3 regions of the Brevundimonas sp. AJA228-03 genome follow, and region 2 is predicted to be linked to each of the others. Evidence: predicted binding sites of a transcription regulator. Region 2 holds the regulator's gene; each other region holds the start of a gene.
The links. The regulator LexA, encoded in region 2, represses DNA repair genes until DNA is damaged. The targets are predictions, from matches to a motif close to ATGTTCNCNANNTGTTCT.
Positions count from the first base shown of each region.

Region 1: HZ989_RS14905 (DUF72 domain-containing protein) is a predicted target of LexA. The motif match lies at 1,384-1,401, and genes of this name have one in related genera.
Region 3: recA (recombinase RecA) is a predicted target of LexA. The motif match lies at 1,338-1,355, and genes of this name have one in related genera.

Region 1 covers NZ_CP059297.1:2,983,739-2,987,884, forward strand. Annotated here, with positions in the region: gene HZ989_RS14895 (glutamate--cysteine ligase) at 1-661, shown strand, start outside; gene HZ989_RS14900 (hypothetical protein) at 665-1,369, opposite strand; gene HZ989_RS14905 (DUF72 domain-containing protein) at 1,500-2,249, shown strand; gene HZ989_RS14910 (NAD(P)-dependent alcohol dehydrogenase) at 2,656-3,714, shown strand; gene phbB (acetoacetyl-CoA reductase) at 3,803-4,146, shown strand, end outside.
Region 2 covers NZ_CP059297.1:2,044,419-2,048,564, reverse strand. Annotated here, with positions in the region: gene HZ989_RS10210 (ComEC/Rec2 family competence protein) at 1-1,916, shown strand, start outside; gene lexA (transcriptional repressor LexA) at 1,897-2,589, opposite strand; gene trpC (indole-3-glycerol phosphate synthase TrpC) at 2,662-3,477, opposite strand; gene trpD (anthranilate phosphoribosyltransferase) at 3,474-4,146, opposite strand, start outside.
Region 3 covers NZ_CP059297.1:2,712,253-2,716,398, forward strand. Annotated here, with positions in the region: gene HZ989_RS13600 (LysR family transcriptional regulator) at 77-976, shown strand; gene recA (recombinase RecA) at 1,470-2,552, shown strand; gene HZ989_RS13610 (thiol-disulfide oxidoreductase DCC family protein) at 2,753-3,103, opposite strand; gene HZ989_RS13615 (hypothetical protein) at 3,235-3,423, shown strand; gene HZ989_RS13620 (DUF4268 domain-containing protein) at 3,469-4,146, shown strand, end outside.

The DNA of each region.
Region 1 (4,146 bases), 940 kb from region 2:
CGACCGCACCGGCATGCTGAACTTCGTGTTCGCCGATGGCTTCGGCTTCGAGACCTATGCCAACTATGCGCTGGACGTGCCGATGTATTTCGCCAAACGCGGCGACCGCTACATCGACGCCTCAGGCCAGTCGTTCCGGGACTTCATGGACGGCAGGCTCCCCGCCCTGCCCGGCGAACGCCCGACGCTGAAGGACTGGGCCGATCACCTGACGACCCTGTTCCCAGAGGTCCGCCTGAAACAGTATCTGGAGATGCGCGGATCGGACGGCGGCCCCTGGAGCCGGATCTGCGCCCTGCCCGCGCTGTGGACCGGCATCTTCTACGACGCCCCGTCGCTCGCCGCCGCCTGGGACCTGTGCAAGGACTGGGATATCGAGGACCACGAACGCCTGCGCCGCGACGTGACCCGTCTGGGCCTGCGGGCCGAGGTGGCCGGGCGGTCCGTCCGCGACATCGCCGTGGACATGGTCGCCATCGCCCGCCAGGGCCTGAAGAACCGCGCCCGCTTCAGCGGCGGCATGGTCGACGAGCGCGGCTATCTGTCGGAACTGGAAGACATCGCCGACACCGGCGTGACCCCGGCCGAACGCCTGCTGGACCTCTATCACGGCGAATGGCAGGGCGACGTCAGCCGCATCTACCGCGACTTCGCCTACTGAGGATCAGCCCGCGTCGGGCTTCACCAGATCGCAGAAGCTGACGCCCTCGTGCTCGGCCCAGGCCGTGCGCATGAAGGCCCCCTGGTACCAGCCATAGGCGGCGGCATCGTTCGACAGCGCCTCGTAGTTACTCTCGAAATAGGCGTGGGGATCCTCGCCCGCCGGCACCGGGCTGGGCAGCTGGCTCAGGAAGACGTTGAAGTTCTCGACCCGGTCCGCGATCGGCGTGCTGGCCTCCGTATCCTCGGCCCAGAAGGCGATGGCGATGCGATTGGCCAGCACCTCATTGGTCCAGGAATCCTCGCGCTCCAGCCGACCGTCAAAGGACGCCACGAAATGCCCCAGTTCATGGGGAACCAGCAGGCTGTTGAAAATCTCGGCGAACTGGCCTTCGGGCGTAAGGCCCAGGGTCCCGGCTGCCGCCCAGCCCCCCAGCATGCCTTGCAGTTCCGCAGGCATCTCGGCCCAGCGCGACTGGTGGACCGACCGGTCGTCCGTATAGAAGGACACCAGACTGGGGGTCGAGTCGATCACGACACCGGGAACATAGGGCGGTGTCACGCCACAGGCCCGCAGCGCCGTATCGAAACGCGCGATGATCGCCCGGGTCTGGGTTTCCAGCGGATCGGCGGCCTGGCTGGACGCGCTGGCCGGCGTGCCGAGGGCCAGACCGAATGCTGCGGTTATGGCGAACAGACGAAGCAGCATAACGATCTCCCGGATCAACATCTTGAAGACATTCACCTACCGACGATTTCCGCAGGCGTCCACTGCCGCGATCTTGCCTCTTGCCACTCGACGTGATCACGGCGGACAGTCGGCGCGAAGGAGCCCATTGATGACCCACCCCATCCATATCGGCATCGGCGGCTGGACCTATGAGCCATGGCGCGGCGTCTTCTATCCGGACAAGCTGAGCCAGAAGAAGGAGCTGGCGTTCGCCTCGCGCGCCCTGACCTCGATCGAGATCAACGGCACCTACTATTCGACCTTCAAGCCCGACAGCTGGATGAAGTGGCGCGACGAGACGCCGGAAGGCTTCGTCTTCTCGGTCAAGGCCAGCCGCTACTGCACCAACCGCAAGATCCTGTCCGACATGGGCGAGTCGATGGAGCGGTTCCTGGGCCAGGGGATGACGGCCCTGGGCGACAAGCTTGGCCCCATCAACTGGCAGTTCATGGGGACCAAGAAATTCGACCCGGTCGATTTCGAGGGGTTTCTGAAACTGCTGCCCAAGGAAAGGGACGGCATCCGCCTGCGCCATGCGCTGGAGGTCCGCAATCCGACCTTCGACACGCCGGCCTTCTACGATCTGGCTGCGAAATACGGGGTGGCCATCGTCTATGCCGTGGACGACGAGGCCCCCGAATGGCCCCGGATCGACCAGCCGACCGCCGACTTTACCTACGCCCGGCTGATGTCGAGCCGCGAGGACGAACCGACCGGCATGACGTCGGCCGAACTGGACGCCGTGGCCGATCAAACCCGGGCCTGGGCCAAACGCGGCGCGGTGTTCGCCTATTTCATCGCCGGGGCCAAGGTGCGCAACCCGGCCGCGGCGCAGGCCCTGATCGAGAAGCTCAAATAGACGGGGAGCGGCTTGTCATCCCGGACACCGCGCAGCGGTGATCCGGGACGGGCCGGAGCGCGCCGTCGACGCTCCCGGAAATCGCAGCGCGATTATCCGGGAGACAGCCGGCAGTCGCTGCCATGCCCTGACCTGTCTCCCGGATAGCGGCTGACGCCGCTTCCGGGAGGATGAACGCTAGGCCCGGGGCCGTCCCCGATCTCCGCTTCGCTGCGTCGGGGATGACAAGAGAGCGATCTCCGCTGCGCTGCGTCGGGGATGACAATGCGGCACCCCCCGGACAGGGCCTCGTCTGGTTCCCGAACCATTCGACGATACCAACCATTTCCGTGCTCCCTGCTGATCCGATCTTGTGCCCGACGCCTTGAAGGCACAACTGTCGGGCAGCCGTTTCAGGAGCCTCCCCATGCCCATCGCCACCCGCGCCTTCGCCGCGACCACATCCACTGCGCCGCTGACGCCCTATACTTTCACGCGCCGGGATCCGGGGGCGGACGATGTCGCCATCGACATCAGGTTCGCGGGCATCTGCCACTCGGACCTGCACATCGTGAAGAACGACCTGGGCAACACCGTCTATCCGATCGTCCCGGGCCACGAGATCGCGGGCATCGTCACGGCGGTCGGTGCCAATGTGACCCGGTTCAAGGTCGGCGACCGTGTCGGCGTCGGCTGCATGGTCGACAGCTGCCGGGTCTGCGGTCCCTGCAAGGCCGGCGACGAACAGTACTGCGTCCCGGGCATGACCGGCACCTATGGCGCGCCCGACAAACACGCCGACCAGTCCGGCGAAAAGATCACCCAGGGCGGATACTCGGACAAGATCGTCGTGGATCAGGCCTTCGTCGTCACCATCCCCGATTCGATCCCCCTGGACGTCGCGGCGCCTCTGCTGTGCGCCGGGATCACCACCTATTCACCGCTGAAGCACTGGGGCATCAAGCCGGGATCGAAGGTCGCCGTGATCGGCCTGGGCGGTCTCGGCCATATGGCCGTCAAACAGGCGGCCGCGATGGGGGCCGAGGTCACTGTGCTGTCGACCTCGGATCGCAAGAAGGCCGATGCCGAGCGGATGGGGGCGAAACACTTCCTCATCAACTCCGACAAGGCCGCGATGAAGGCAGCGGCCGAGAAGTTCGACCTCATCATCAACACCGTCTCGGCCACGCATGAGATCGCCGGCCACCTGCAACTGCTGGCCCACGACGGCACCATGGTCATGCTGGGCCTGACGACAGAGGCCCTTCCGGTCTTCGCCCTGCCGCTCCTGTGGCGTCGCCGCTCGGTCGCCGGGTCCCTGATCGGCGGCATTCGCGAGACCCAGGAGATGCTCGACTTCTGCGCCGAGCACGGCCTGGCCTCCGACATCGAGGTCATCGCGCCATCGCAGATCAACGAGGCCTATGCCCGGCTGGAGAAATCCGACGTCCGCTACCGCTTCGTCATCGACATGGCACAGCTCTAGCGGGGTTCCCGCGCGAACCCGCCCGGGTTAGACCTGCTCTCGGAGAGGCCCCGCGTCAGACGGGGCCGTCAGGGAACAGGACACGCACATGGCACGAGTGGCACTGGTCACGGGTGGAACCCGCGGCATCGGCAAGGCGATCGCACAGCGGCTGAAGGAAGACGGCATGGCCGTCGCCTGCGGCTATTCCGGCAATGCCGAGGCGGCCGAGGCCACGGCCCGCGAACTGGGCGTCATGGTGGTGAAGGGCAACGTCGGCTCCTATGACGACTGCGCCCGCGCCGTCGCCGATGTGGAGGCAGAGCTGGGGCCTATCGACGTGCTGATCAACAATGCCGGCATCACCCGCGACGGCTTCTTCCACAAGATGAGCGCCGATCAGTGGTCCGACGTGATCCGGGTCAACATGGACAGCGTGTTCAACATGACACG
Region 2 (4,146 bases):
GACTCGCGGGGGCGAAGGTCCGCAGCGACCGTGTCGCGGCGCCGATCGCACCGGCCATGGCCGAGCCCACCGTGATCGAGGGCTGGGTCGTCGATGTGGACAGCCCGGGCGACCGGGGGCACCGGGTGGTCGTCGCCCCCGTCCGCGTGCAGGGCCTGCTCCCGGAGGCGACCCCGATCCGTCTGAGAGCCACGGTCAGGGGTGAGCCGCCGGTGCCAGGGTCAGCCATCCGCCTGTACGCGATCCTGAATCCGCCGCCGCCGCCCGCCAGCCCGGGAGCCTATGACTTCGGGAGAGGGGCCTGGTTCGACCGCCTGGGCGGCACGGCCTTCGCGCTGGGCGAGACGCGGACGGCCGGGCTGCCCGCGGCGCCATGGAGCCTGCGGATGGCGATGCGGGTCAATGCGATGCGGTTTGCTCTGGCCCGGCGGATCGTCGATCGCCTGGGCGAGCGAACCGGCGGGATCGCGGCGGCCATGACGACGGGGCATGAGACCTGGATCCAGCGCGAGGATCTGGACGCCATGCGCGATTCCGGACTGGCACACATCCTGTCGATCAGTGGCCTGCACATGGCGATCGTGGGCGGGTTTGCCTTCTTCCTCGTGCGGTTCGGGGTGGCGGCCTGGCCCTGGCTGGCGCTGCGGGTGTCAGGCAAGAAGGTGGCGGCGGTCGCCGGGCTGATCGCGGTCTGGAGCTATCTGGTGCTGTCAGGCGCACCCGCCCCGGCGGAGCGGTCGGCGATCACGGCCTCGATCGCCTTCGCGGCCATCCTGCTGGACCGGCCGGCCATCAGCATGCACGGGCTGGCTGTGGCCGCCATGGTCGTGTTGATCCTGCAGCCCGAAGCCATCGTGACACCGGGGTTCCAGATGTCGTTCGCGGCAACAGCGGCCCTGGTGGCCCTGGCCGAGGCCTGGCCACCCCGGACACGCGCTCTGTCTGTGCCCTGGCCCATCGCCCTGATCCAGTCGGCGCGGCACTGGCTGGTCATCGCAGTCAGCGCCAGCTTCGTGGCGGGCGCGGCGACGGGGCCGTTCGCGATCCAGCATTTCAACCGGACCGCCGTCTTTGGTCTGATCGCCAATCTGGCGACGTCGCCCATCGCCGATTTCATCATGATGCCGGCGCTGGCCCTGGGTGCGCTGCTGGAGCCGGTCGGGCTGGGCGGGCCGTTCCTGTGGGTGGCGGGCAAGGGGGTGGATGCGATGCTGTTCGTCGGCCACCGGGTCACGGCGCTTCCGGGCGCGGTCAGGACCATCGCCAGCGCGCCGGACCATGTGTTGCCGATCTCGTTCCTGGGCGTGCTGTTCGTCTGTCTGTGGCAGGGGCGGCTGCGGTGGGCCGGACTGCCGTTCGTCTGCGCGGTGCTGATCTGGCCGCGCGATCCGACACCGACAGTCTGGATCGGCGATGGGGGGATCAATGCGGCCTATAGCGTCGGCGGTCAGGCGGTCGTGGTGCGGCCGGGCGTGCGGGATTTCGCCACCGAGGTATGGTCGCGGCGGCGCGGACTGACGCGGGCCGAGCGGGACGACGCCGGCTGGATCTGCGAGCGGTATGCCTGTGCGCCCCGAACCGGTCATGCGCCCCTGGCCGTGTGGTGGGGCAAGGTCGCGCCGGATGCGGAGGCGCTGGCGGGCCTGTGTGCCTCGGCCCCGCTGGTCAGCGTGCGGGCGACGGTGTCAGCCCTGCCCAGCGCTTGCGCCGACCGCCTCGTGCTGGACGGGGTGGACTACGCACGCGGCGGGGCGGTCGAGCTGTGGCAGACACCGCAGGGCTGGCGTGCGGTCTGGTCTGCGGATACTCGGGGAGACAGGCCGTGGAGCCGCCCCGGACAAGGTCTCCGACCTTTCCGGGATGACAAGGCCGATCCGGATGCGGCCGAGCCTGGCTCTAGTGATACTGGCGGATGAGACCGACCAGCTTGCCCTGGACCTCGACCTGGTCGGGGCCGAAGATGCGGGTTTCATAGGCGCGGTTGGCGGGCTCGAGGGCGATGGAGTTGCCCTTCCGGCGCAGCCGCTTCAGCGTCGCCTCCTCGCCCTCGACCAGGGCGACGACAATCTCGCCGGACGAGGCGGTATCGACCCGTTTGATGACCACCAGATCGCCGTTCAAGATACCGGCCTCGATCATCGAATCGCCCTCGATCTCGAGCATGTAGTGTTCGCCCGCGCCCAGCATGGCTTCGGGCACATGATAGCGGCCGTGATCCTGCTGGATCGCGGCAATGGGCACGCCGGCGGCGATCTTGCCGACCAGAACCAGTTCGCGGGTGTCGTTGGCGGGTTCTGCCGCCCGCGGACGGCCGCCGCCCTCGATGACGTCGGGGCGGAAGGGGGCGCGGCCCCGGACCGGGCCGGTCGTGGCCTGTTCCGGCAGCTTCACGACCTCAAGGGCGCGGGCGCGGTGGGCGAGGCGGCGGATGAAGCCGCGTTCCTCCAGCGCCGTGATCAGCCGGTGGATGCCGGACTTGGACGCCAGATCCAGAGCCTCTTTCATCTCGTCGAACGAGGGGGAGACGCCCGTCTCCTTGATCCGCTCGTGGATGAACATCAGGAGTTCGTGCTGCTTTTTCGTCAGCATGGTGAGAATCGCCTTCAGAACAAGTCGTGAACCGTTGTCGATGTTCTGTAAGTGTTCCTCCCTAATGTCAACTTAACGGGAAACAGGCTCCAGCAGCGACCGCGTGGCGGCCTCGACGTCCGGTTGCCGCATCAGGCTTTCGCCGACGAGGATGGCCCGGGCCCCCGCCGCCGCCACCTCGGCGACGTCCGCCGCCATAGAGATCCCGCTCTCGGCGACCAGCAGGGCTCCGGCGGGGGCCATGGCGGCATAGCGGGCGGTGGCGGACAGATCGACCTCGAAGGTGCGCAGGGAACGGTTGTTGATGCCGATCAGGACGCCGCCCGCGTCTGGCTCAGAAAGCGCCACGGCGCGGGCCATCTCGGCTTCGTCATGGGTCTCGATCAGGGCGTCCATGCCGAAGCGGCGGGCCTCGGCCAGCAGGTCGACGGCCAGGGCGTCGTCAACCATCGACAGGATGATCAGGATGCAGTCGGCCCCCAGCGCCCGGCTCTCGGCCACCTGCCAGGGGTCGACGAGAAAGTCCTTGCGCAGACAGGGCAGGGCGGTGGCGGCGCGGGCGGCGATCAGGAAGTCGTCGTGGCCGTGAAAGCTGGGTTGATCCGTCAGGACGGACAGGCAGGTCGCGCCGCCCGCCTCATAGGCGCGGGCCAGGGCGGGCGGGTCGAAGTCGGCGCGGATCAGACCTTTGGAGGGGCTGGCCTTCTTGATCTCGGCGATCAGGGCGGGGTGCCCGTCCTGCGAGCGCTTGCGCAGGGCGTCGAGAAAGCCGCGCGGCATGTCGGCGACCCGGGCGAGCGATTCGACCTCGGCCAGCGGACGGGCGGCCTTGCGCGCCTTGACCTCGACCCGTTTGTAGGCGGCGATCTGTTCCAGGATGTCGGTCATGCGGCCGACTCCGGCTCGGGCGCGGAGGTGATGGCGGCCAGCTTCGTCAGGGCTGTCCGGGCCGCACCGTTGTCGATGGCGCGGGCGGCGATGGCTACCCCTTCCCTGAGGTCCGCCGCCTTGTCCGCGACGATCAGGGCGGCGGCGGCGTTCAGCAGGACGACGTCGCGATAGGGCCCGGTCGCGCCGTCGAGCAGGGCAGTCAGGGCGGCGGCATTGGTCTCGGCGTCGCCCCCGCGCAGGGCGGCGATGTCGGCGCGGGGCAGGCCGGCGTCCTCGGGCGTCACGGTGAAGCGGCGGACAGTTCCGTCCTTCCATTCAGCGACCTCGGTCGGGCCGGTCGTGGTCAGTTCGTCCAGTCCCTGACCGTGCACGGTCCAGGCGCGGGTGGCCCCAAGGTTTCCGAGCACCCGGGCCAGGGGCTCCAGCAGGCGCGGGTCATAGACGCCCATGACCTGACGCCGGGCGAGCGCCGGGTTGGACAGGGGACCCAGCAGGTTGAACACAGTGCGAAAGCCGATCTCGGCCCGGATCGGCCCGACGTGGCGCATGGCCCCGTGATAATGCGGCGCGAACAGGAAGCAGATGCCCGCTTCGTCCAGCGCCTGTTTCTGACGCTCCGGCCCGGCGGTCAGGTCGACTCCCAGCGCCGAAAGCACGTCGGACGAG
Region 3 (4,146 bases), 670 kb from region 2:
CTCGTTGGTATCGTGTTGACAGTCGCCGACACCCTCCGTCAAATGATCGAAATTGGGGTAGTGGTTCGTTTTCCTTATGGCTGTCGAAGCGTCCCAGATCGCCAACCTGCTGGCGATCGCCCGCCATGGCTCCTTCACCCGCGCCGCAGCGGAAAAGGGCATGTCCCAGCCCGCCCTGTCGAACAGCATCGCCCTGCTTGAGCAAAGGCTGGGCGTGCAGGTGCTGGAAAGAAGTCGACGCGGATCAACCCTGACAGCCTTCGGCGAGATCCTCGTTCGTCGCGCCGAGGGCGTGCAATCGCTGCTGTCAGACGCCGAGGCCGAGGTTCGCAGTCACGCTCTGGGCATATCGGGCCCCCTGAGAATCGGGGCCACGCCCAGCGTGCTGGCAAGCCTTCTGCCCAATGCGCTCCGGCTTCTGGACAACGGCCAGACGCCGCTGGATCTCGAGATTGTCGATGGTCTGGACGGCCGGCTGGTGCCGATGCTGAGGTCCGGGAAGATCGACATCATCGTCGGCCCTGTCGACGAGATGCTCGGCGGCACGGATGACGTCGTCGAAGCGGTTCTGTTCGATGACCCCTTCTGGTTGGCCGCTGGCCCGGCCAGCCCGTTTTATGACGCGAAATCCCTGTCGCTCGGCCAACTGGCGGACGCGCCCTGGGCCTTGCCGCGGGAAGGAAGCACCTATCGGCACCACGTCGAAGCTCTGTTCATGACCTCGGGCGTCGCCTGGCCCAGGGACTGCATTCTCGTGAACGCCCTGCCCTTGCTCGAAAGTCTCGTCACGCATACGTCGCGCATCACCCTGGTGTCTCGCGCCCAGCTGACCCGACCGCCTCAGCCCTTCCGCGTGATCACCTTGCAAGGGGCCGGCGGACGCCGCATTGGATACAAGCTCCGCCGAGGCGGCCGTCCGGGCCCCCTGACGCAACAGTTCATCGAGGCGCTGAGAGCGTCAGCCTCTGAGTTGTGACCCTGTTTCGGCGGAACTCGCCCCTGCCCCGAGCCGCCATCTATGCGCCGAGATACCGCTCCTGGCGGCGACGGCCCCTAAGGTCAGTAAATGATCATCAGCGACGTGCCGCGACCTATGGATATCCGCGCCTTGGTGCGGACCTCCTGAACAACCGCCATGAGTCAGACTCTGCGGTTTGAGCCTTCCGACGCAAATGTCTCGAATGGGTCGAAAGCAGCCCTTGGCTTCAGGTCCGAAAGCGGTCGCTGCGGCCATGACAGCAGGAGGACCAATCGAACCCCGGCACATGGCGAGCCAAGGGGAGTGCCCGGAGTGCGGCTCTTCAGGCCGGTGGTTCTATCCCGGCGCTCCAGAAAAAAGAACATATTGGCAACGGGAACAAAACATGCACATAGTCCGGCTCACAAGGGAGCGGGTCACGGTCATTGGATCGAAGGCGGGCCTCTCCTCCAGGGCTTAAACGGGAATCATGGCAAGGGAGAGTGGCAAGGTGGCATCGCAGGCAGCATTGAAATTGGTGGGCAAGGAAGACGGCGACAAGCAGCGCGCGCTGGAGGCGGCGATCGCACAGATCGATCGGGCCTTTGGCAAGGGCTCGGTCATGAAGCTGGGCAAGGGCGGGGTCGCCGACGTGATCCCCTCGGTGTCCACCGGCTCGCTGGGTCTGGACATGGCGCTCGGCATCGGCGGCCTGCCGCGCGGACGGGTGATCGAGGTGTTCGGTCCCGAATCCTCGGGCAAGACGACCCTGGCCCTGCACACCGTGGCCGAGATCCAGAAGTCGGGCGGCACGGCCGCCTTCGTCGACGCCGAACACGCGCTCGACCCCGGCTATGCCCAGAAGCTGGGCGTCAACCTCGACGACCTGCTGGTCTCCCAGCCCGACACGGGCGAACAGGCGCTGGAGATCGTCGACACCCTGGTGCGGTCGGGAGCCGTGGACATCGTGGTCGTCGATTCCGTCGCCGCCCTGACGCCCCGCGCCGAGATCGAGGGCGAGATGGGCGACAGCCTGCCGGGTCTTCAGGCCCGTCTGATGTCGCAGGCCCTGCGCAAGCTGACCGCCTCCATTTCCAAGTCCAACTGCATCGTCCTGTTCATCAACCAGATCCGGCACAAGATCGGCGTGATGTACGGCTCGCCGGAGACGACGACCGGCGGCAATGCGCTGAAGTTCTACGCCTCGGTGCGTCTCGACATCCGCCGCACCGGCGCGATCAAGGACCGCGACGAGGTCGTGGGCAACACCACCCGGGTCAAGGTCGTCAAGAACAAGGTCGCCCCGCCGTTCCGCGAGGTCATCTTCGACATCATGTACGGCGAGGGCATCTCCAAACTGGGCGAGATCATCGATCTGGGCGTCAAGGCCGGGATCATCGAGAAGTCCGGCTCCTGGTTCTCCTATGACTCGACCCGCATCGGTCAGGGCCGCGAGAACGTCCGTGCCTTCCTCAAGGCCAACCCCGACATGGCCGACGCGATCGAGCAGAAGGTGCGCAGGTCCACCGACAAGATCGCCGACGAATTGCTGGGCACGCCCGAGCCCGACGAAGGCCAGGACCTCGAGGGCTGATCCTTCGAAGTGCACAAAGTACAGGAAGTACACTGCGTTTCGAGGGTGCACTTCCCGGTCATCCCTCCCCCTCGATGGAGGATGATCGAGACACTCCGTCCGGCTGGTCCCTGCGACCCGCCGCCGACCCCCGCCGGGATCGGGCCGGACGGAGCCAGGCCGTCCGGTGAAAGCCGGACGGCCTTCTTTTCGATCGGCGTTCAGGTCCCGCGCAGGGCGCGCTGCAGCCAGGGCCGGACCTTGAGAAAGGCCAGGTACAGGCGCTCCATGAGCGTCAGCACGACGCCATTCCGCGCCAGCTGCCCCAACGGAGCCAGCATCGGGATCGCACGCCACATGGCCGCGAACGCCTCGGCCCCCGACACCATCCGCCCGTCCTCGCGCGCATGGAACCGGGCCAGCAGTTCGGCGCGGTTGATCGGGCAAACGCCCTGGCCGGTCGCCACATCGGTGAAGACGATGGCCCCCCGCCGGTCCAGTCGCCGCATCAGATTGATCTCCCGCCGACACAGCGGACAATCCCCGTCGTACCAGACTTCCAGACTTGCCATGGTCTCACCCTAGCCCGTCCGACGATGGCCGTCCCGCGCCGGGATGCCGCGCACCGTCGATCCGCCCCGCTCACGCCCCCTTCGCGGGCGTCATGCCTTGCATCGCTCCCTCTCCCGCACGGAGTCCCGCCATGGCCGAAGACGACATCCAGACCCTGACCCGGTTCAACCAGGCCGAGACCGACGACGGCTATCTGCTCGAGATCGGCGGCAGCGACAGCGGTCTGCTCCGCGTGGCCGCCAGCCCCGGGCAGATCGAGGCCATCCTCGAAGCCCTCGACGCCCTCCTGTCCGACGAGGATGACGTCGTTGAGGGCTAATCAATATTCTGGCGTACTATTCAAAAGCGCTGATAGGGTTGCAAGATGTACAGGATCGATCGGGCGGCCAACAGCATCCAACCCCTCCGGGCCGTTTCGTTTAAGGAACTGGGATTTCGGGAGCGCGCGCATCTTCAGGAGTGGATTGCACGCGAACCCTCCGCGCTCGGCGAAGACCTGCTAGTAATCCAAAAAGAGTTCGCCGGATTCTCCGACACGAGCGAGCGCCTCGACCTTCTTGCCCTCGACAAGCAAGGCTCTTTGGTGATCATCGAAAACAAGCTGGACGATACCGGTCGCGACGTAACGTGGCAGGCCCTGAAATACGCCTCCTATTGCGCCGCAATGACCAAGGAGGAAATTCGCAATATCTTCCAGGATTACCTTCAGCGCTCCGGTGAGGGTCTTTCGGCCGAAGAGGCTTTGTGCGCCTTCTACGACGAAGACTACGATGACCTGATCTTGAACAAGGGCGTAAGCCAGCGAATCATTCTGGTAGCCGCAAACTTTCGCAAAGAAGTCACCTCCACTGTCCTGTGGCTCAGCAACTTTCGTGTTCGCATTCAGTGCTTCCGAGCGAACCCTTTCACCATGGGGGACGATTTGTTCCTGACAATCGACCAAATCATACCCACGAAAGACACTGAAGAGTTCACCATCGGACTGGCAGACAAGGCCAAGGATGAGATCGAAGGCTTGCAAAAGGAAGCTCGTCGCCACCCA